3 regions of the Ancylobacter sp. 3268 genome follow, and region 3 is predicted to be linked to each of the others. Evidence: riboswitches for the same ligand, from Rfam matches in the RefSeq annotation. Region 3 holds a riboswitch; each other region holds the start of a gene.
What was found. Region 3 has a riboswitch for thiamine pyrophosphate ahead of thiC (phosphomethylpyrimidine synthase ThiC). Riboswitches for the same ligand answer to the same signal wherever they lie in the genome.

Region 1 (7,178 bases), on a different contig from region 3:
TTTTGGAAGCGGCCATGCCGGAAAGATCGCTCCGCGGCCGGCGCAGGCGAAAGCGGCGGCGCGGGGCTGGCTGGCCCTCGGCCTCGATGGCCAGCGTGCGCTCCAGCAGGGTCTCGTAGATCGGCCGGCCGCCCAGCGCCTGCGCCACCATGTTGGAGACGATGGTGGCCAGCATCACCGGCACCAGGAGAGCATAGGCGCCGGTGAGTTCCATCACCAGCACCATGCCGACCAGCGGCGCGCCGATAGTGGCGGCGAACAGCCCGCCCATGGCGGCGATGGCGAGTGCGAGGTGGGTGTTCTCCGGCAGCGGGAGCACCAGCTCCAGCGCCGTGCCGAAGGTGAGGCCGATGGTGGTGGCGAGCGCCAGGATCGGCGCGAAGATGCCGCCGGCGACGCCGGTGGAGTAGCTCGCCATGGTCATGACGAAGCGGATGAGCACGATCACCGCCAGCACCGCCAGCGGACGGTTTTCCGTCGCCAGCTGCACGGCCAGCACCTCGCCGCCCTGCGTCGCCTCCGGCAGCAGGAAGATCAGCGGGCCGACCACGAGGCCGATGGCGAGCGGGAACAGATAGAACGACGTCGCCAGCCCGAGCCGGCGGACATGATCCAGCGACCAGACCAGCGTGCGGTTGAAGCCGACGCCGACCGCGCCGAGCACGGCGCCCAGCAGCACGAACGCCGGCAGCGCGGTGAGCGGCATCGCCGAGGCGGGAAGTCGCATATAGGGTGTGTTGCCGGTCAGGCTCTCGGTGACGACGGCGCTGGCGAGCGAGGCCAGGATGACGCCGACATAGGTCCGGGCGCTGTAGGGGAACTGCCGCCGCGTCTCCTCGATGACGAACAGCACGGCGGCCAGTGGTGCGTTGAAGGCGGCGGCGAGGCCGGCGGCGCCGCCGGCGGCGAGCAGGCCCCGCATGTCCTCGGACGACATTCTCGTCACATCGGCGGCGGCCTTGGCGATGGAGGCGCCGATATGGATGGTCGGCCCCTCGCGGCCGAGCACCATGCCGGAGGACAGCGACAGCAGGCCGGCGGCGAACTTCACCGGCAGCACGCGCTTCCAGCGCACCTCGCGCAGGCCTTCCATCGCGCCTTCGATCTCCGGCACGCCGGAGCCGCCGGCCTCCGGCGCGAAGCGGCGCACCAGGAACAGCGAGGCGACCGCCATGGCGGCGGCGACGAGCGCGGCGGCGGTGTAAAGCGCCGTGCCCGCCAGCCCGAGCGTGTCGCGCAGCAGCGCCGGCCAGGCGGCCGTGAGGCCCTCGACGCCGAGATGGAAGGCGACGCCGGCAACGCCGACTGCCAAGCCGACGAGGACCGCCACCATGTGATAGCCGCCATTGCCCATGCCGTTCCCCCCTGCGATCGCCTCACATCCCATCGGACGGGTAGCATCGCCTAGGGCGGGCTGGAAGGGCGACGTCCGCCGATTTGCCGGTTCGGCACGTGAGGCCAGACGGCAACACTCCCGCGGCGGCGGATGGCGCGCGCCGTCGAAGCGCGCGGCGTGTCGGCTCAGGGCAGCGCGGGGGCGTAGGTGGCGACCGGCTCGACGGTATGGATCAGCCCGTGCTGCTTCATGAATTCGCCGAAGCGGGCATAGCGGCCGGCGTCGAGCGCCGCCGGCGCATGGGCAAAGCGGCGCAGCGTATCGGTCCAGGCGGTGCGGTTGAGCTCGTCGTCGAGCTTGGGGTTCGCCTTCACGAAGACGCCCCAGGCTTCGTCCGGGTGGTTGAGCACATAGATGGTGGCATCCTCCACGGCGGCGAGGAAGCGTTTGAGGCGCGGATCGGCAACGAGATCCCTGCGGGTGATGTAGATCAGCTCATCGAACACCGGCACGCCGTGCTCCTCGGGGAAGAAGGCGGTGCCCTCCTTGCCCTCGAGGCGGATCTGGGTGAGCTCAAAATTGCGGTAGGCGCCGATCACCGCATCGACCTTGCCGGAGACCAGAGCGGGGGAGAGGGCGAAATTGACGTTCACCATGGTAACGTCGCTCGGCTTCAACCCGGCATCTGCGAGCATGGTGCCGAGCAGCGCGTCCTCCAGCCCCGCTACCGAAAAGCCGACCGTCTTGCCCTTGAGATCGGCAAGCGACTTGATCGGCCCATCCTTCAGCACCACCAGCGCGGTCAGCGGCGTCGAGACCAGCGTGCCGAAGCGGATGAGCGGCAGGCCCTCCTTCACCGCGAGATAGAGGTTCGGCTGGTAGCTGACCGCCACCTCGGCCTGGCCCGCCGCGACGAGGCGCGGCGGCGCGGAAGGATCGGCCGGCGCGACGAGTTCGACGTCGAGGCCGTGGGCGGCGAAAAGGCCTTTTTCCTTGGCGATGACCAGCGGCGCGTGGTCGGGGTTCACGTACCAGTCGAGTAGCACGGTGAGCTTGTCGGCCGCGGCGGCGGGGGCAAGCGAAAGCACCAGGGCGATGCCGGCGGCGGCGATGGTTTTGACGAACATTTGGATCTCCTCCCGTTTGCGGAGATCCGGCACATGAGCTTTCGGGGGAAATCCGGCGCAGGAACGAACATCACGCGGATGACTTGCCTCGCCGTCGTTCCGTCCCTTCGCCGGCATGACCCGGATCAGGTTCAAAGGGTCTGGCGGATGCCATCTCAGCCCCTTCGACCCCTGAAGGCCGGCGGGACACCCCTCGGACAGGTCGGAGCCTAGCAGAGCTGGTATGCCACGGCAATCGCTGCGCCAGCCGGCTTCGGCCGCGACCGCTCACCCTCGCCAGCCGTCGAGATAGCGCACGCCCTCGACCCCGGCGAAGCGGGCCATGCGGGCGAGTTCGGCGTCGAGCCGCTCCAGCCGGCCGGCCGAGGCTCGCACGCCCGGCTCCAGCCACAGGCGCCTGACGTCGAGCGTGCCGGCCTTGCGCTCGGCCTTCATGTCGATGCGGCCGATCATCCGGTCGCCCTCCATCAGCGGGAAGACATAATAGCCGTAGACCCGCTTCTCCGCCGGGACGAACACCTCGATGCGGTAGGAGAAGCCGAACAGCCGCTCGGCGCGGTTGCGATCGCGCAGCAGCGGGTCGAAGGGGCTGAGCACCCTGAGCCGCGCCGGCGGCTCCGGCAGCGCGTCGAAGGCCGGGCCGCTGCCGGCAAAGGCGAAGGAGGCGCGGGGGCGGCCGCCATCGGCGGTGACGAGCCGCACTTCCTCCAGTTTCTCGCGATTGGCGAGTACCCAGGCGCGCGCCTCCTCCGGCGACACCAGGTCCCAGAAGGCGGCGATCTCGCCATGGGTGGCGAAGCCGAGCCGCTCCAGCGCCGAGGCGCAGGCCCAGTCGACGAATTCCTCGCGCGTGACTTCGCTGCCGTAATGGCGGGCGGGAATGACGCGTTCGGCAAGGTCGTAGATTTTCTGGAAGCCGTCGCGGCCGGCAATGGCGAGACGGCCGGTGCGCCAGAGATATTCCAGCGCCGTCTTGGCCGGATGCCAGTTCCACCAGCCGCCGGGGATGCGCTCCTCCGCCTCGAAATGCCGGGCCATCAGCGGACCCTCGGTGGTGATGCGCTCCAGCACATGGTCGACCGATTGCTCGAAGCCGTTCTCGTGCCACGAGCGCCAGCGCTGGGCGAGGTTTTCCCGCGCGTGGGCGAAGCGGTGCTTCCAATAACCGTAGAACGCCGAGGGGATGATGGCGGCGTCGTGCGTCCAGTGCTCGAACAGGTCGCCGTCGCGCTCGGCGAGGGCGGTGAGGTGCTCGCGCCGATAGGTCTGGGCGCGGGCGAACAGGATGTGATGATGCGCGCGCTCCACCGTGGCGATGCTGTCCACCTGCACGAAGCCGAGCTCGTGGATCAGCTCCAGCAGTCCGGGCTTGCTGAGCGCGCGGCCGGGCGGGCGAGACAGGCCCTGCTTCGCCAGGAAGATGCGCCGGGCGTCCTGATTGGTGAGATGCAGGCTCATGCGCCGTCAATCCAGCCGGAATCCACCGCGATCGCCTGGCCGGTCGCCTTGGCGGCGTACATCAGCGTGTCGGCGTGCCGGAGCAGCGTATCGGCATCGATGGCCGTCTTGCACATGGCCACCCCGATGGCGGCGCCGATGGCGAGTTGATGATCGTCGATGGGCATCGCGGTGCAGATGGTTTCGGCGAAGACATGCAGGTCGTCGGCGGTCGGAGCATGATCGCGCGGGAAGGTGGAGAGCAGCACGAACTCGTCGCCGCCGATCCGCGCCGCGAAGCGCTGCGGATCCACATAGCGGCCCAGACGCTCCGCCACATGCCGGAGCACGCGATCGCCGACGAGATGGCCGTGACGGTCGTTGACCGACTTGAAGCCGTTCAGGTCGATATAAGCGAGCGCCACGCCCTGATCGACCTGCCACTGCGCCAGGAGGTTGCGCAATCGGTGGTCGAAGGCGGCGCGGTTCGGCAATCCGGTCACCACGTCGGTATAGGCCGCCTCCAATATGCCGCGCTCGAACGCCTTGCGTTCGGTGTTGTCGATGATGATCTCGATGTCGAGCTGCTGGCCATTGATGGTGCGGCACTGGGTCGAGATGAGCGTGGGAATGATGCGGCCGGACGAGTGCCGCAGGTCCACTTCCTCCAGCTGGTACAACCCGACCGTCTCCAACTCGTGCAGGCGGCGCAGCCTTTGCGGATCGTCGAGCCTCCTGACGGTGTCGAGATACATTGGCTGGTCGGCGATCTCCTCCCAGCTGCGGCCGATCAGGCTCAGATAGGCCGGATTGGCCATGATGTACCGGGAGACATACTCGGCTGTCGAAATGCAGATGGCGACGGGCGACAGCTCGAACACGTCCACCAGCGCTTCATAGACGACTTGGCGTGGAATCATGGATCCTCACAGGATCGACGGAAAGCTAACCTTGCTCGTTACCGCACTTCTCGTCCACTGCCCCTGTGGGGCTCACTCGCGGGCCGGGCCGGTCTCCGGCGCCCAGGGGACCAGCCGGGCGAGGGCGCGGTCGACCAGGGCGAACAGGATCAGCGCCACCGCCAGCAGGATGGCGAGCGCCGCGAACACCATGTCGGTCTGCATGCGGGCATTGGAATAGATCATCAGATAGCCGAGCCCGGCCGAGGCGCCGACCCATTCGCCCACCACCGCCCCGATCGGCGCAACCGCGGTGGCGACGCGCAGCCCGGAGGCGAGCGCCGGCAGCGCCGAGGGCACGCGGATGAAGCGCAGCATGGCGAGATCGCCGGCGCCATAGAGCCGCCCGAGATCGACCAGCCCCTGATCGGCGCGCGCGAGCCCGTCATGGAAGGCGGAGGCGACGGGAAAGAAGATGATCAGGCTGGCCATGACGATCTTGGAGGCGAGGCCGAAGCCGAACCAGATGACCAGCAGCGGCGCGATGGCGAAGACCGGCAGCGCCTGCGCCACCAGCAGCACCGGCCGCATGGCGCGCCGCACCGTCGGCGAAGTCGCCATGGCGAGGGCGCAGGCGATGCCGAGCGCACTGCCGCAGACGAGGCCGAGCAGCATTTCCCCGAGCGTGATCAGCGCATTGTCGAACAACACCGCGCGGTTCAGCCAGAGCGCCAGCCCGATGCGTGACGGAGTGGGAAGGATGTAGGCGGGTACGCCGGCCAGCCGCACCGCGATCTCCCATAGACCCAGCAGCAGGGCCGTGACGAGACAGGCGCGCACTAGCCCGGCCATCAGAGGTTCTCCATTCGAGGGGCGGCGGATTCGCGTCGCCCGGCAAGGACGGCCCTGGACCGCCGGCAGGGGCGGAGGGGCTTCGGATTGCCGTCTTACCGCGTCTTGTTCCCGCGGATCGAGAGCGGTCGGGCGGAAAATGTTCGGGGACGGGGAATGGGCTTGACGCCGGTCAATACCGGGCCAACTTGATGGAGGTAACAATGATGAAGCCTGTGAAGTGGAGGAAGGCATGATCAAGGACATTCTCGTCAGCCTGGGCGTCGGCGAGGGGGTGGATGCCACCACGGATTACGCGGTGTCCGCGGCGGCGGCGTTGGGCGCGCATCTCACCGCGGTGGCGGTCAGCTACGACATCGATATTCCGCCGGTCTATACCGAAGCCTTTTCCACTGACTTCCTGGAAGCGCAACGCGCCGAGGGGCAGCGGCTCGCCAAGCTGGCGGTGGAGCGGTTCGGCGAGTCGGCGCGCGCGGTCGGCATCACCGCTGAGGTGCGCAGCATCGACGGCACGCCCGGCGGTGCCGCCGAGCAGATCGGCGCCATGGCGCGGCTGTTCGATCTCACCATCGTCGGCCAGGCCGATCCGGAGCGGATGGGCCCCGAAGAGGTGATCGCCGAGGCGGTGCTGTTCGAATCCGGCCGCTCATTGCTGCTGGTGCCGATGAAGCAGGCCAAGCCCTTCTCCGCCCGCCGCATCCTCGTCGCCTGGGACGGCGGGCGCGCCTCCGCCCGTGCGGTGGCCGAGGCGCGGCCGCTGGTCGAGAAGGCGGATTTCGTCGAGGTGGCAGTGGTGGAGACCGGCAAGTCCAAGCCGGGCCGGCTCCCCGGCGTCGATCTCGCCGAGCATCTGTCGCGCCACGAGAAGAATGTCGAACTGCGTCGGCTGGTGCCGGCGAGCGACGAAGGCATTGTCGACGTTCTGCTGAAGGAGATTGCCGAACGCGACATCGATCTGGTGGTGATGGGCGGTTACGGCCATTCACGGCTGCGCGAATTCGTGCTGGGAGGCGTCACTCGCGACATGCTGGAGCGCATGACGGTGCCGCTGCTGCTCGCGCACTGAGTGCCGGAGGCACGGACGACCGAAAGGCGGCGCCGGGCGCCGCCTTTTTTCATGCCCGGCCGGCGCTCGGCACGCGTCGCTCAGCGTGAGTGGAAGAGCCGCTCGCGGCAGCGATAGCCGACGAAGCACTGCGCCTGATCCGATGTCTGCAGCCAGGCCGGCGTCGTGGTCTGCTGGTTGTTGCAGTAGCGCTGATTGGCGACATAGCGATCGAAAATGTTCGGGCCGGTGCCGATGACGATCGCACCGCGCTGGCTGACAAGGGCGCTGGTGGCGGCGCATGTCATGCTCAGCGAATTCGGCATCGCCTGAGCGAAGGCCGACGACGCCACGAACAGGAAAGGAAGGGATAGAAGAACGTTGCGCATCGCTTCGCCTCGCCAAAGATATCCGGTTACGCTGCGATTATCGCCGCGGATATCACGCAAGGTAATCAATAGCGCGTGCTTGAGCTTCCTCAA
Region 2 (7,178 bases), on a different contig from region 3:
AAGGCGCGCGCCGCTCTGCGACGTCGCGGCGCCGTTCTCGCCGACGGTCAGCACCAGCACCTGATCGGCGGCGGCGAGCAGCGGCAGGGCGAGGCGGACGGCATGGCCGGCCTCGCGCGAGGGCTTCCACGCCACCACCACGCGGCCGATGCGGGCCGAAAGCTTCTTGCCGGTCGGCACGACCACCACCGGCGCGGTGGAGGTGAGGGCCAGATGCTCCGGCAGGATGGCGGCGAGCTCGTCATCGGTGGTGCCGGAGACGGTCTCGCTCACCACCGTTATATCGGCGAAATCGGCGGCGCCGCGCAGTTCGCCGGTCACCTCGCCATCCACCACTTTCCACTCGGCGGCGACGCCGGCGGCGGCGACGGCGGCATCGAAGCGCGCCCGGATCGCTGTTTCCTTCTCGCGCGCCTCGCGCTTCAGCTCGTTCACATAAATGGACAAGGCGCGGCCGACCCGCGGCACACCGGCCGGATACAGGGTGTAGAGCGCAAGCAGCCGGGCGCCCGCCTGCTTTGCCAGGGCCAGGGCATAGGCGAGCCGGTCGTCGAAGCCGCTATCGGGAGCGGCATGGAGAAGGACGGTGCGGATGGACATGGTTCCACTTTCTTTCGGTCGGCGTTTCCCACGCAGTGTTTTGACGCTACGTCACGCCGGCGCCGGAAAATATTAGGTAAACCACGATCGGCGAAAACCTGTGTCGCCGTCGCGCTCTACGCCGCCGTCGCCGCGGGTGGAAAAGGCGATCACGAGCGCGCGATGCACCTTGTATTGCGTTGCAGCAGATTGGAGCCGCACTAATCTGGCGCGCGCCGGGATACCCAGTTCGCCCGGTGTTGCAGGGAGCGCATTCATGATGAGCCGTAAGGCGGCCTTTGCCGTCGCCGCCGTGATTTCCGCCGTCGCCGCCACGTCCGTCCTCGCCCAGGATCCGATTGCCGAGCGCGAGAAGCTGATGAAGGAGTGGGGCCAGGCGACGCGTCCGGTCGGCGCCATGCTGAAGGGAAGCCAGCCTTTCGACCTCGCCGCGGTGCAGGCGGCCCTGGACAGCTACGCCAAGCATGCGGCCACGATGCCCTCGCTATTCCCCGCCGGCTCGGGTGGCGGCACCACCGAGGCGCTGCCGGCGGTGTGGACGCAGAATGCCGAGTTCAATGCGCTGTTCGTCAAGTTCGGCGCCGACGCCGCCGCCGCCCGGGCGGCGATCACCGACGAGGCGAGCTTCAAGGCGAACTTCCCCGACGTGGTCCGCACCTGCGGCACCTGCCACCAGACGTTCCGCGCCAAGAGCTGAGATGTCTCAAACCGAAATGTATCCGGCGGAGGCGGCCCGCTCCGGCAGGTCGCGGAGCGCGCAGGCCAGGCAGGTGACGGTGCTGGCCTGGGACTTGCCGACGCGGCTGGCGAAATGGACGCTGGCGGCGCTGGTCGGGCTCGCCTTCGCCAGTAAATATTACGGCGATGTCGGGCTGGTCTGGCACATGTGGAACGGCCTCGCCATTCTGACCGTGCTGGTGTTCCGGCTGTTGTGGGGCGTCGTCGGCGGCAGCACGGCGCGCTTCCTCGGCTTCCTGCGCGGGCCCGTCGCGGCGGTTTCCTATGTGCGGGGGCTGGTGACCGGCAGGAAGGTGGCCTATCTCGGCCACAACCCGCTGGGCGGCTGGATGACCATCGCCCTGCTCGCGGCGGTGGGGGGGCAGGCGATCGCCGGGCTCTACACCACCGACGACATCATGGTGGACGGGCCGATGGTGGCGGCGGCGAGCGGCGAGGCGATCTCGCTCGGCTCCATGCTGCATCAACGCATCTATCCGATCCTGCTGGGGCTGATCGGCCTGCATGTGGTGGCCAACATCGCCTATTCGCTGTTCGGCGGCGACAACCTCGTCAAGGCGATGATCACCGGGCACAAGCCGGCGAGCGCCTATGCCGATCGCGCGGCGGCGACGCCGGGGTCGATCGCGGCGGCGCTGGCCTGCCTTGCGGCATCGGCGGCGATCGTGTTCGGCGGGATCGCGCTCGCGGGTGGAAATCCTTTTCCCTGACGCATTCCCGCCCTGCGGAAGATCATCTTGTCGCAAGGCGGGACTCATGCTCCATGGCGCGCATGAACGCGCTCAAGGGGATCGCGCTGCAGATCGGCGCGACCTTCGTCTTCACCATCATGGCTGCCATGGTCCGCATCGTCTCGGAACGGATTCCGACCGGCGAGGTGGTGTTCGCGCGTTCCTTCTTCGCGCTGTTCCCGCTGATGGCGCTGCTGGCCCTGCGCAACGAGATCGGCGCGGCGGTGCGCACCGCCCATCCGCTCGGGCATGTGCTGCGCGGCATCATCGGCGTTCTGGCCATGAGCCTGTCCTTCACCGCCCTTGCCTTTCTGCCGCTCGCCGACGCCACCGCCATCGGTTTCACCGCGCCGCTGATCACCGTGGCGCTGGCGGCGGTGACGCTGGGCGAGCGGGTGCAGTTCTATCGCTGGGCGGCAGTGGCGGTGGGCCTTGCCGGCGTGGTGGTGATGCTGTGGCCGCATATTGGCGGCGGGTTCGAGACACGCGAAAGCGCCATCGGCGCCACCTGTGCGCTGGTCGGCGCCTTCTGCACCGCTGGCGCCATGGTGCAGGTGCGGCGTCTGACCGCCACCGAGAGCACGGCGGCGATCGTGTTCTATTTCCAGTCGCTGGCGGCGGTTGCCGGCCTCGCCACCGCGGCCTGGGGCTGGGTGCTGCCGGGCTGGGGTGACGCGGCACTGCTGATCACCATCGGCCTGTTCGGCGGCGTGGGCCAGATCCTGCTCACCGAGAGCTACCGCTTTGCGCCGGCCTCGGTGGTGGCGCCGTTCAACTATTCGGCGATGCTGTGGTCGCTGCTGCTCGGCTTCGTGCTGTTCGGCGAAATACCGCCGCTGCTGGTCGTGGCCGGCGGCCTGATCGTCATCGGCGCCGGGCTGTTCGTCATCCTGCGCGAGCGCCAGCTCGGGGTGAGGCGGGAGGAGGATGCCGCAGCCGGACCGCCCGGCGGTCCGGCGACTTGACTTCACTCGCGGGCCGCCCGGCGGTCCGGTAACCTGACGCCACATGCGGGCCGCCCGGCGGTCCGGCAGCCCGGTTTCGTTTGACCGTCGACGACGGTCAGAACGCCTTGAAGGTGATGATGGTGCGGGTGTCCTGGATGCCGGGAATGGTCTGCACCTTCTGGTTCACGAAATGGCCGATATCGGTTTCCGAAGGTACGTAGAACTTCACCAGAAGGTCGAAATCCCCGGCCGTGGAATAGATTTCCGACGCGATCTCGGCATCGGCAAGGGCATTGGCCACCTCGTAGGAGCGGCCGAGATGGCATTTGATCTGCATGAAGAAGGGGACCATGGCGGGATTCCGGTAGCCTGAACGTGTGCCGCCACAGGACCAGAAGGGCACCGCCGGCGCAACCCCCGGCGGGGAAGCGTTCGCCGCCTTGCGCCGGGCGACGGCATCGCTTAACTCATTGGCGACGATCGCGTTGGGGTGTCCCGCAGGCGAGCTGCGGGGCTGAGAGGCGATGCCGGGAGGAATTCCGGTGCCAACCCACGAACCTGATCCGGGTCATGCCGGCGGAGGAAACGGGTCGCGCGCAACGGGGCATTCGCGCCCCGCACGGACGCGCCCGGCCTTCGGCGGCCAGGAGGCGCCGAATGAGTGAGCAGACGACCACCGCCGACACCGTACCCACCGCCATCGCCGTGACCATAGCCGGCTCGGATTCCGGCGGTGGCGCCGGAATCCAGGCCGACCTCAAGACCTTCTCGGCACTCGGCGTCTACGGCGCCAGCGTCATCACCGCGCTGACCGCACAGAATACGCTGGGCGTAACCGGCATTCACGACGTGCCCCCCGGCTTCATCGCCGCGCAGTTGGATGCGGTGTTTTCCGACCTCAAGGTCGACGCGGTGAAGATCGGCATGCTCTCGCGCCCCGAAGTGATCGAGACGGTGGCGGAGGGGCTCGACCGGCACCGGCTCGGCACCGTGGTGCTCGACCCGGTGATGGTGGCGGCCTCCGGCGACCGGCTGCTGGTACCGGAAGCCATTGACAGCCTGCGCCGCCAATTACTGCCGCGGGCGCTGCTGATCACTCCCAACCTGCCGGAAGCGGCGGCGCTGCTCGACGAGGCCCCGGCGGCCGGACTTGCCGATGCGCGCCGGCAGGCCGAGAAGCTGCGCGCGCTCGGCGCCCGCGCGGTGCTGATCAAGGGTGGTCATGGCGAAGGACCGGACAGCGTCGACGTGCTGCTCGACGATGCCGGTTTCCTGGAATTGTCGGCGCCGCGGCTCGCCACCCGCAACACCCACGGCACCGGCTGCACGCTCTCCTCCGCCATCGCCGCCGGACTGGCGCGGGGCCTGGCGCTCCGCCCGGCGGTGGAAGCGGCCAAAGCCTATCTCACCCGCGCCATCGGCGCTGCCGACCAGCTGGAGATCGGGCACGGCCATGGGCCGGTGCACCATTTCCACGCCTGGTGGGGCAAAGGCGGCCATTAAGGGTCTTGGCGGCGGGCGGGCATTCGCAGCGGTGGCGGGTGGTGCTATCGCAGCGCCTGCCGCGCATTCCGCGCGAGTCGGTTCCTGCGCCCGTGCCGTCGTGATCGTCCAGCGCCGCATCATCGCCAGCGTCTATGTCGGGCTGTTCTTCGGCATCGGCATCTATCTGCCGTTCTTCCCGGTCTGGCTGGCCGGTCGGGGCTATGACGCCGCTTTCATCGCCGTGGCGCTGTCGGTGCCGCTGCTGGCGCGGCTGTGTACCCAGCCGCTCGGCGGCTTCCTCGCCGACCGTACCGGACGGCCGCGGCTGACGGTGATCCTGTACTCGCTCGCCTCGGCGCTCTGCTTCCTTGCGGTGCTGGCGGCACCGGGACCCTGGACCATGCTGGCGGCGCTCGGCCTCGCCTCGGTGTTCTGGCAGCCGACGCTGCCGGTGCTCGATGCCTATACGGTAGCGCGACGCCGGGCGATCGGCCTCGATTATGGCCGCACGCGGCTCTGGGGCTCGATCAGCTTCATCGGCGGCAGCCTCGTGGGCGGAGCGGTGCTTGGCGCGTTTCCCGGCGACGGCATCCTCTGGCTGATCGTGGCGGGATGCCTCGCCTGCGCGCTGCTGGCGCTGCCGCTGGAGGAGGCTTCGACCCCGGGCGCAAGGCGCGAGGTTGCCGGCGGGCGCATCCCGCCCGTGCTGGTGCTCGGCCTCGGCGCGGCGGCGCTGGTGCAGGGCTCGCACGGCGTGCTCTACGCCTTCTCGTCGCTGCACTGGCAGGCCCAGGGCTTGAGCGGCGCCGCCATCGGCGCACTGTGGGCGGTGGGGGTGATGGCCGAGGTGCTGCTGTTCCATTTCGGCACCCGGCTGACCGCGCGGCTGGGGCCGGCGCTGCTGATCGCCCTGGGCGGGGGCTGCGTGGTGATCCGCTTCGCCGCGATGGGCCTCGATCCGCCGGCGGCGCTGCTGCCGCTGCTGCAGACGCTGCACGCCGGCACTTTCGCCTGCACCTATCTCGGCATGGTGGAGCTGGTGGCGCGCCATGCTCCCGCCGGTCGCGGGGCGAGCCTGCAGGCGATGGCGACCTGGGGGGTGACGATCGGCGTGGCGCTGACCACGCTGGCGGCCGGACCGCTATGGAGCCGCGTCGGTGCCGCAACCTTCTTCCTCGCGGCCGGGCTGGGCGGGGTCGGCGCGGTGCTGGCACTGCTCACCCATCGCCTGCGGTCCCGCGACGACGGATGAGGTGCGGCCCGGCGGCTCAGCCCCAGAGCTCCGGTGCCGGCGGAAAGACGAGGCTGCCCTCATAGCGCAGCGCCGGCTCGCGGTCGCGCGCCAGCAGCAGCGGGCCATCGAGATCGACGATGCGGGCGAGGCCGGCGAGCAGCAGCGCCGGCGCCATGGCGAGCGAGGTCGCCACCATGCAGCCCACCATGATGTCGAGCCCGGCGGCGCGGGCCTCGCGCGCCAAGGCCAGCGCCTCGGTGAGCCCGCCGGTCTTGTCGAGCTTGACGTTGACGGCGTCGTAGCGGCCGACCAGCCCGGCGAGACTGTCGCGGCCATGCGCGCTCTCATCGGCGCAGACCGGCACGGGGCGCGGGAGATCGGCCAGCGCCGCGTCGGCACCCGCGGGCAGCGGCTGCTCGATCAGGGTGACGCCGGCGCGGACACAGGCATCGAAATGCAGGGCCAGCTCCTCGGCGCGCCAGCCTTCATTGGCATCGACGATCAACTCGCTCGCCGGCGCCGCGGCACGGATGGCGGCCAGCCGCTCGGCATCGCCGGGAGCGCCGAGCTTCAGCTTGAGCAGCGGGCGGGCGGCGGCGCGGGCGGCCTCGGCCATCGCTTCCGGCGTATCGAGGCTGATCGTGTAGGCGGTGACGACGCGCTGCGGCGCCGGCAGGCCGGCGAGCTCGAAGACGCGCCGACCGCTCCGTTTGGCCTCGAGATCCCACAGGGCACAGTCGAGGGCGTTGCGGGCGGCGCCCGGCGGCAGCCGCCGCTGCAAGGCGTGGCGATCCAGGCCGGCGGCGATCTCATCGGCGAGGGCTTCCAGTGTCGCGACCGTGGCCGCGACGCTCTCGCCATAACGCGGATAGGGCACGCATTCGCCGCGCCCGACATGGGCACCATCCCGTATCTCGGCCACGACGACCGCCGCCTCGGTCTTGGAGCCGCGGGCGATGGTGAAGCGCCCGGCAATGGGAAATCGTTCGGTGCGGACGAGCAACTGGGGCATGGGTCAACGGCAAAGCGAGAGGCGCGAATCGGCGCATGGCAAAGGTGGGCTCGAGTGTGCCGCCAAATGTGGCGTCAGGGCGTCACAGGGAAAGCACAGTGCCGCGCCGTCCATCGTTCAACTGTACAGTATTACCTCCAATCGCCGGGCGGCCGCACCCGTACCCTCGACAGCGGGACCTTCGCGCGGATAAGAGGTTAGCAGGAATTTGCGGCTGACCGCCCGATTCCTGCGATGCCATTTTGGCGCGCGCCGCGCGTGGAAGAGGGGAACCGGAATTGGGAGCCGCTGAAGCACCGCTGCTCGCCGCGGCTCGCAACGGGCGCGAGCTGGTGGTCGTCGGAAACGGCCGATGGGTCGCAACGCAGAGCGCCGCCCTCGAAGGCGCGGTGGATGCGGTGCTGGCCGAGGCCGGCAGCGGTGCCACCGGG
Region 3 (7,178 bases):
TCGTCGGTCTGGTCAGCGATGCCGCCAGCGCGGCGCAGATCTCCAACGGCCTCGCCTTCGGCCTGCTGATGGTGCCGGTGGCAAGCATCGCCACCGCCCTTGCCATGCTGGTCGCCAACCGGCGCATCGCGGAAGCCTTCGCGCGCCGCTGAACCGCAGCCCACCCTTTCCGGCGCAGGGCACGATCGCGCGCCGTCGCGATGCCGCATCGAGCTTGGGTCAGGAAACCCCGCCCCGTTTCGCCGGTCCGCTGAGGTCGCCGCGCGCGCCTGGCAGCGGCGCCCCTTTCACGACCAGCCAAGGCGCTGCGGCGGCGCCCTGCAACGGCTCCTTTGGTAGCCCCCGATACAACATTGGAAAGAACGAGGCCGCAGATGGATTTCGATCCCGTAGGCATAGCCATGGCGTGGATCAGCGCCTTTGGCATAGCCGGTCTTTTCGCCGTCGCCCTCACCGAGCGCTTCATCCCGGTGATGCCCTCCTATGGCCTGTTGCTGGCCGTCGGCATCGCTGCGGGCGAGGGTGAGTGGTCGCTGTCCAGCGCCTATCTGGCCATGAGCGCCGGCAGCCTGCTCGGCTGTGCGGCCTGCTTCTTTGCCTTCCGGGCGCTCGGCGAGGCACGCTCCCGGCGGCTCGTCCTCGGTGCCGGCCGGCTCTTCGGCATGGCGCCGGAACGCAGCGCGGGCTGGATCGATGCCTTCCGCCGAAACCAGACCGTGCTGGCCTTCTCGCTCCAGATCCTGCCGACCGTCCGGCTGTTCGCGCCGGCCTTCGCCGCCCTTCTGCGCAGCCGCCCGCAAGGCTTTCTGGCGGCCTCGGCGGCCGGAATCCTGGTCTGGAACGGCGTTTTCATCAGCGCCGGATTTGCCGCCGCGCACGCCATCGACACCGCCAACGCGACGGTGCTGGCCTTGGCCGTGCTCGGCGTGGTGCTGGCGACGGAAGGCGTCCTGATCTGGATCGCGCGGCGGCTTCGCGCGCGCCGCCGGGAGGTCGCGTTTTGCCGGCACTGACGACCTATCGCCTATCCGAAAACTTTCCCGGTACCGGACCCGTACGATCTCGAAGAAAATTCAGACGGCCAAGCATAGGTCAGTCGCCGCCAGAAATGTAAACTCTCAAAATAACGGAATGTAATATTTTCCTAATACGAAAATATAATTCCGTTCGTGCACAAATTCTAGCGGGATATATATCGAATTCATCAATAAAAAATCATATCCCCTTGAACAGAGTTCGCCTCACGGTCTATGAACTTAAGAGGATGACTTCATGGCGACATTCACCATAAATGGGCGTGCGGTCGAGAGTGCCGCCGAACCCGACACGCCGCTTCTGTGGGTCATCCGCGACGAGCTGAAGCTGACGGGAACAAAGTATGGCTGCGGCGTCGCCCTGTGCGGCGCCTGCACGGTTCATGTCGATGGCGAGCCCGCGCGCTCCTGCCAAACCCCGGTGCAGGATGTCGATGGCCGGCAGGTGACGACGATCGAGGGACTTTCCGCCGATTCCAGCCATCCCCTGCAGAAAGCCTGGATCGCCGAGCAAGTGCCCCAATGCGGTTACTGCCAGTCCGGGCAGATCATGCAGGCGGCCGGACTGCTGGCGAGCAACCCGCGCCCCAGCCGCGAGGACATCGTGGCGCATATGGACGGCAATCTGTGCCGCTGCGGCACCTATGACCGCATCCTCGGCGCCATCGAGCGCGCCGTGCAGGAGGGCTGAACCGTGTCGGCACATCTTCAGCCCCGTACCACCGCGTTGTCCCGGCGCAGTTTTCTCCTCACGCTGGGCGGAGCCGGCGTCGCCGTCGCCTTCGGCGGCGTGGCCTCTGTCGCGCGAGCCGCGGCTGCTTCCGGCGCCGCCGGTGGTCTCACGCCCAATGTCTGGGTGACGATCGAAGCCGATGGCACGGTCAACCTCATCTCTCCCGCCGTCGAGATGGGCCAGGGCGTGAAGACCGCCCTGCCCCTGCTCATCGCCGAGGACATGGACGCCGACTGGGAGAAGGTGCGGATCGTCCAGGCGCCCTCCGATGCCAAAACCTACGGCAATCCCGGCTTTTACGGCATCCAGCTGACCGGCGGCAGCGAGACGGTGCGCGGCTATTACCAGTTGCTGCGCCTCGCCGGCGCCCAGACCCGCAAGGTTCTTCTGGCCGCGGCCGCCACGCAGCTCGGCGTGACCGTGGGCGAACTTGCGACGGAACCCGGCCGGGTTGTGCATGCCGGCAGCGGGCGCTCTCTCTCCTATGGACAGATCGCGGCGTCGGGAATGCTGCCCGATCCGCTGCCGCGGGCGAGCGAGGCCGACCTCAAGCCGGCCGCGGCATGGCGTTATATTGGCCGCCACGAGGTGGACCGGGTCGACGTGCCCTCCAAGGTCGACGGCTCGGCGCGGTTCGGTATCGACGTCGACCTGCCCGACCTGCTTCACGGCGCCGTGCTGCGCCCGCCCGTGCCGGGCGAGCGGCCGGAGCGGATCGACGACAGCGCGGCGCGGACGGTGAAGGGTGTCTCCCGGATCGTGGCCCTGCCCTATGGCGTCGGCATCATCGGCGAGAGCACCGATGCGGTGCGCCGGGCGAAGGAAGCGCTCGTCGTCACCTGGAGCACCACGTCGCGGGTCCGCCGCTATGACAGTGCCGCCCTTGCCGCGATCTACCACGACATCGGCCGTGACCTTTCCCGAACCGGCGTGACGGCGCGCGCGGAAGGCGATGCGCCTGCCGCCATTGCCGGTGCCGCCCGCGTGATCGTCGCGGACTATCTCACCGACCATGTCCATCATGCCACCATGGAGCCGATGAACGCCACGGCGCGCGTGTCCGGCGATACGGTCGAACTGTGGGCGCCGACGCAAGGACCGACGGCGACGCAGCGCTTCGCAGCCATCGCCGCCGGCACCACACCGGAGAAGGTGACGGTGCATACCACGCTCCTCGGCGGCGGGTTCGGCCGGCGTGCCGAGGACGATTTCATCACCGACGCGGTGCTGCTCGCCAGGGAGGTCGAGGGGCGCCCGGTCAAGATGGTCTGGAGCCGCGAGGACGATGTCCGGCACGGCAAGTATCGTCCCCTCGCCGCTCAACATGTCGAGGTGGGCCTCGACGCGTCCGGCGCCGTGGTCGGCTGGCGTCATCGCGTGGTGGCCGATTCCATCTTCGCCCGCACCTTGCCGCAGATGTTCGAGAGCGAGGGCGGGCTCGATACCGTTGTCACCGACGGCACGATCTTCAACTACCGCGTTCCCGCCCATCTGGTGGAGTTCATCCGCCAGGACAATGGGCGCGATGTCGGCTTCTGGCGCGGCGTCGGCTACGGCCAGAACAATTTCGGCGTCGAATGCACCCTCGACGAAGTGGCGGCCGCCAGCGGCGTCGATCCGGTGGCGTTCCGGCTGCAACTGCTGAGCGGCCAGCCCCGGGCGCAGAAGGTGATCGAGACGGTGGCCGCGCTGGCCGAGTGGCCGCGACCGCGCGAGGGGCGAGCACTGGGCCTCGCCTATACCGATGCCTTCGGCGCCCATTGCGCCGAGGTGGTCGAAGTGTCCCTGAACAGGGAGAGCGGCGAAATCCGGCTGCACGAGGTGTGGTGCGTGGTCGATCCCGGCGTCGCCATCCAGCCGCGCAACATCGAGGCACAGATCGCCGGCGCGATCGTCTTCGGCGCCAGCCACGCGCTTTACGAGCAGATCAACATCGTGGCCGGCGAAGTCCAGGAAGCCAACTTCGATACCTACCGCGTCCTGCGCATGTCGGAGATGCCGCGCATCCATGTCACGGTGACGCCCACCCCGGAGAACAAGCCGGCGGGCATCGGCGAGGTCGGCCTCCCGCCGATCGGGCCGGCCATCGCCAACGCCGTGGCCCGGCTCACCGGCGGCGTGCGGCTGCGTCACTACCCGTTCCTTCCCGACCGGGTGAAGGCTGCGCTCGCCGGCTGAGCTCTTCGCGGCGGCGCCGGCGAGCGCAGCCTCGTTCATTCGGGGGCGGGCCGGCCGGCGGGGCTGTTTCACGGCGCGAAGAGCGCCGAACTGCCGCGGCGGCCATCCTCGCGACGATCGCGGAAGGCGAACAGAGGATGTTCCCACGCTGGTCGCGCTCGGCCGTGCACCCGCCGGACGGAACTACTCCGCCAGCCGGGCGCCGGCCGGTGCCGTCCGCCCGTAATGACGGGGCGAGCACCCCATGAACCGCTTGAAGGCGGTACTGAACGCGCTTTCCGATTCATAACCCACCGCCAGCGCGATCACCCCGACCGGGTCGCTGCCGTTCTCCAGCCGGTGGCTGGCCAGCAGCATCCGCCAGCGCGCCACATACTGCATGGGCGGCTCGCCCACGCTCTCGCGGAAGCGAAGCGCGAAGGTCGATCGCGACATGCCGGCCCGGTCGGCAAGTTCCTTCAAGGTCCAGCCATGAGCGGGCGCGGCATGGATCGCGCGGATCGCCGCACCCAGCTGCCTGTCGGCCAGCGCGAACAGCCAACCGACGCCGGCACCGGCTTCCAGATGTATCCGCAGCGCCTGCACCAGCATCATCTGGGCGAGATGCTGGAGGATGAGCTCGTTGCCGGCTTGCCGCTCGCGCAGTTCCTTCATCATCTCCTCGACCGCCCAACGCAACGCCGCCTGTCCCGCCTGCCCGGCGATATGGACGATCGGCGGCAGCAGTCCCAAAAGCATGTCGGCATGGTTGCCGCGGACGCCAAAGCGGCTGCCGACGAGCGCGAACCCGTCGCCGCCATTGAGCGTCACCACCCCACCGTGCCGGGCGGGCGGGAAGATCTGGCCGGAGGGAATGGCGGGAAGGCCGAGGTCGCTGCCCATTCGGAACGGCCGCCCCCTCGGCAACACGAAGCACTCGCCCGCCTCCAGACGCACCGGCTCGCTCACCCCATCGACGGCGAGCCAGCAGCCCCCGGACACGACGGCGTAGCACTTGATGAGCGTGCTCTGGTCGCCGAACTCCACGCCCCAGTCGCCGCCGGCCGCGAAGCCGGAAGAGACATAGGCATGGGGCTCGAGCAGGGAAAGGAGGTCGGAGAGCGGGTCCATGGCGGTCCGGACGTAGAGGAAGGCGTGCAGCACGTTGGTCGCCGTTCGCCTTGCCGGCAAGATGGAGAACGGCGACGCAAGCTTTTGTGACCGGCGCCCGGCTCGGTCGAGGTCTCGAGGACAGTCGCCCGCCCCATGCCGCCGACCGCCGCCGCACCAAGGTGCCGGTAGGCCGGCGGCAGCGCGAAGCCGCGCGCGTCCCCGGCCTCCAGCCGGTGCCAACCTTGTCGACGGTGATCCTGCCGCAGGCGGTCCGCTCGTCATTCCGCCGGCCGGCAAAGACCATCGGCATGCCGAAGGCGAGCGCCATCGTCTCGGTGACAGGCGCCGCCGACCGCCTCTCGCGCTCGATTGACAGGCGGAAACGAAGGGGGCACCCTCCCGGACATTCACCAGGGGGGTCCCGACAAGGGGCTGAGATACTGCTGGGTGCGGCCCTCGCGGCTGTTGCGGCGCAGTGACCCGTTGAACCTGATCCAGTTCATACTGGCGTAGGGACGGTGCGGATGCGTCGCGGCGAGCGCGGCCGGTTTCCCTTTCTCAACGAAGGGGGTCCTCCATCATCATTCCCGTCAGATCTGGGTCTCCATGCACGCTGCGAGGAGCCTCGACCCATGACGATCTTCAACAACACCAAGACCTTGACCATCGCGTCGCCTCTCGTCACCACCGGCCCGCTGCCGGCCTCGACGAAGGTGTTCAAGCCGGGCACGCTGCATCCGTCCCTGCGGGTGCCGATGCGCGAGATCGCCCTGCATCCCAGCGCCGGCGAGCCGCCGGTGACGGTCTACGACGCCTCCGGTCCCTATACCGATCCCGCCGCGCGGATCGCCATCGACGGGGGGCTGCCGCGCCTGCGCGCCGGCTGGATCGAGGCGCGCGGCGACGTCGCCGCCTATGAGGGGCGGGCGGTCCGGCCGGAGGATAACGGGTTCGTCAGCGACGAACGTCTCACCCCGCCCTTTCCGGTGCGGCACCGGCCGCTGAAGGCAACCGGCGGGCGGGCGGTGACGCAGCTCGCCTATGCCCGCGCCGGCATCGTGACCCCGGAAATGGAGTTCGTCGCCATCCGCGAAAATCTCGGCCGTGACGCAGTGCGTGCGGCATGCGAGCGCGACGGCGAGAGCTTCGGCGCGGCGGTGCCGGATTTCGTCACACCCGAATTCGTCCGTGACGAGGTGGCGCGCGGGCGCGCGATCATTCCTGCCAACGTCAACCACCCCGAGAGCGAACCGATGGCGATCGGACGCAACTTCCTGGTCAAGATCAACGCCAATATCGGCAATTCCGCCGTCACCTCGTCTATGGCGGAGGAGGTGGAGAAGATGGTGTGGGCGATCCGCTGGGGCGCCGACACGGTGATGGACCTTTCGACGGGCCGCAACATCCACAACATCCGCGACTGGATCCTGCGCAATGCGCCAGTGCCCATCGGCACCGTGCCGCTCTACCAGGCGCTGGAGAAGGTCGGCGGCATCGCCGAGGATCTCACCTGGGAGGTGTTCCGCGACACGCTGATCGAGCAGGCCGAGCAGGGCGTGGACTATTTCACCATCCATGCCGGGGTGCGGCTGCCCTATATCCCGCTCACCGTCGGCCGCGTGACCGGCATCGTCTCCCGCGGCGGCTCGATCATGGCGAAGTGGTGCCTCGCCCATCACCGCGAGAGCTTCCTCTATGAGCACTTCGAGGAGATCTGCGAGATCTGCCGCGCCTATGACGTGTCGTTCTCGCTGGGCGACGGGCTGCGGCCCGGCTCGATCGCCGATGCCAATGACGCGGCGCAGTTCGCCGAGCTGGAGACTTTGGGCGAGCTGACCCAGGTCGCCTGGGCCAACGACTGCCAGGTGATGATCGAGGGCCCCGGCCATGTGCCGATGCACAAGATCAAGGCCAACATGGAAAAACAACTGGCGGTCTGCGGCGAGGCGCCGTTTTACACGCTCGGGCCACTGACCACCGACATCGCGCCGGGCTACGACCACATCACCTCCGGCATCGGCGCGGCGATGATCGGCTGGTTCGGCACCGCCATGCTCTGCTACGTCACGCCGAAAGAGCATCTCGGCCTGCCGGACCGCGACGACGTGAAGACCGGGGTGATCACCTACAAGATCGCCGCG

Region 1: another riboswitch for thiamine pyrophosphate. It lies ahead of J2X65_RS10575 (ABC transporter substrate-binding protein); the one in region 3 lies ahead of thiC (phosphomethylpyrimidine synthase ThiC).
Region 2: another riboswitch for thiamine pyrophosphate. It lies ahead of thiD (bifunctional hydroxymethylpyrimidine kinase/phosphomethylpyrimidine kinase); the one in region 3 lies ahead of thiC (phosphomethylpyrimidine synthase ThiC).

What each region holds. Positions count from the first base shown of each region.
Region 1 is NZ_JAVDUX010000006.1:99,291-106,468, reverse strand. Features, by position in the region: gene clcA (H(+)/Cl(-) exchange transporter ClcA) at 1-1,354, opposite strand, end outside; gene J2X65_RS10575 (ABC transporter substrate-binding protein) at 1,522-2,463, opposite strand; TPP riboswitch at 2,549-2,667, opposite strand; gene J2X65_RS10570 (winged helix-turn-helix domain-containing protein) at 2,731-3,921, opposite strand; gene J2X65_RS10565 (sensor domain-containing diguanylate cyclase) at 3,918-4,820, opposite strand; gene J2X65_RS10560 (ABC transporter permease) at 4,893-5,651, opposite strand; gene J2X65_RS10555 (universal stress protein) at 5,884-6,717, shown strand; gene J2X65_RS10550 (hypothetical protein) at 6,798-7,178, opposite strand.
Region 2 is NZ_JAVDUX010000013.1:108,001-115,178, forward strand. Features, by position in the region: gene J2X65_RS18530 (universal stress protein) at 1-600, opposite strand, end outside; gene J2X65_RS18535 (cytochrome c) at 857-1,297, shown strand; gene J2X65_RS18540 (cytochrome b/b6 domain-containing protein) at 1,299-2,048, shown strand; gene J2X65_RS18545 (DMT family transporter) at 2,102-3,034, shown strand; gene J2X65_RS18550 (Lrp/AsnC ligand binding domain-containing protein) at 3,132-3,368, opposite strand; TPP riboswitch at 3,493-3,618, shown strand; gene thiD (bifunctional hydroxymethylpyrimidine kinase/phosphomethylpyrimidine kinase) at 3,674-4,519, shown strand; gene J2X65_RS18560 (MFS transporter) at 4,620-5,753, shown strand; gene dgcA (N-acetyl-D-Glu racemase DgcA) at 5,770-6,747, opposite strand; gene J2X65_RS18570 (ABC transporter permease) at 7,026-7,178, shown strand, end outside.
Region 3 is NZ_JAVDUX010000015.1:17,876-25,053, forward strand. Features, by position in the region: gene J2X65_RS19880 (MFS transporter) at 1-152, shown strand, start outside; gene J2X65_RS19885 (VTT domain-containing protein) at 375-1,013, shown strand; gene J2X65_RS19890 (2Fe-2S iron-sulfur cluster-binding protein) at 1,273-1,725, shown strand; gene J2X65_RS19895 (molybdopterin cofactor-binding domain-containing protein) at 1,729-3,945, shown strand; gene J2X65_RS19900 (AraC family transcriptional regulator) at 4,129-5,055, opposite strand; TPP riboswitch at 5,440-5,571, shown strand; gene thiC (phosphomethylpyrimidine synthase ThiC) at 5,670-7,178, shown strand, end outside.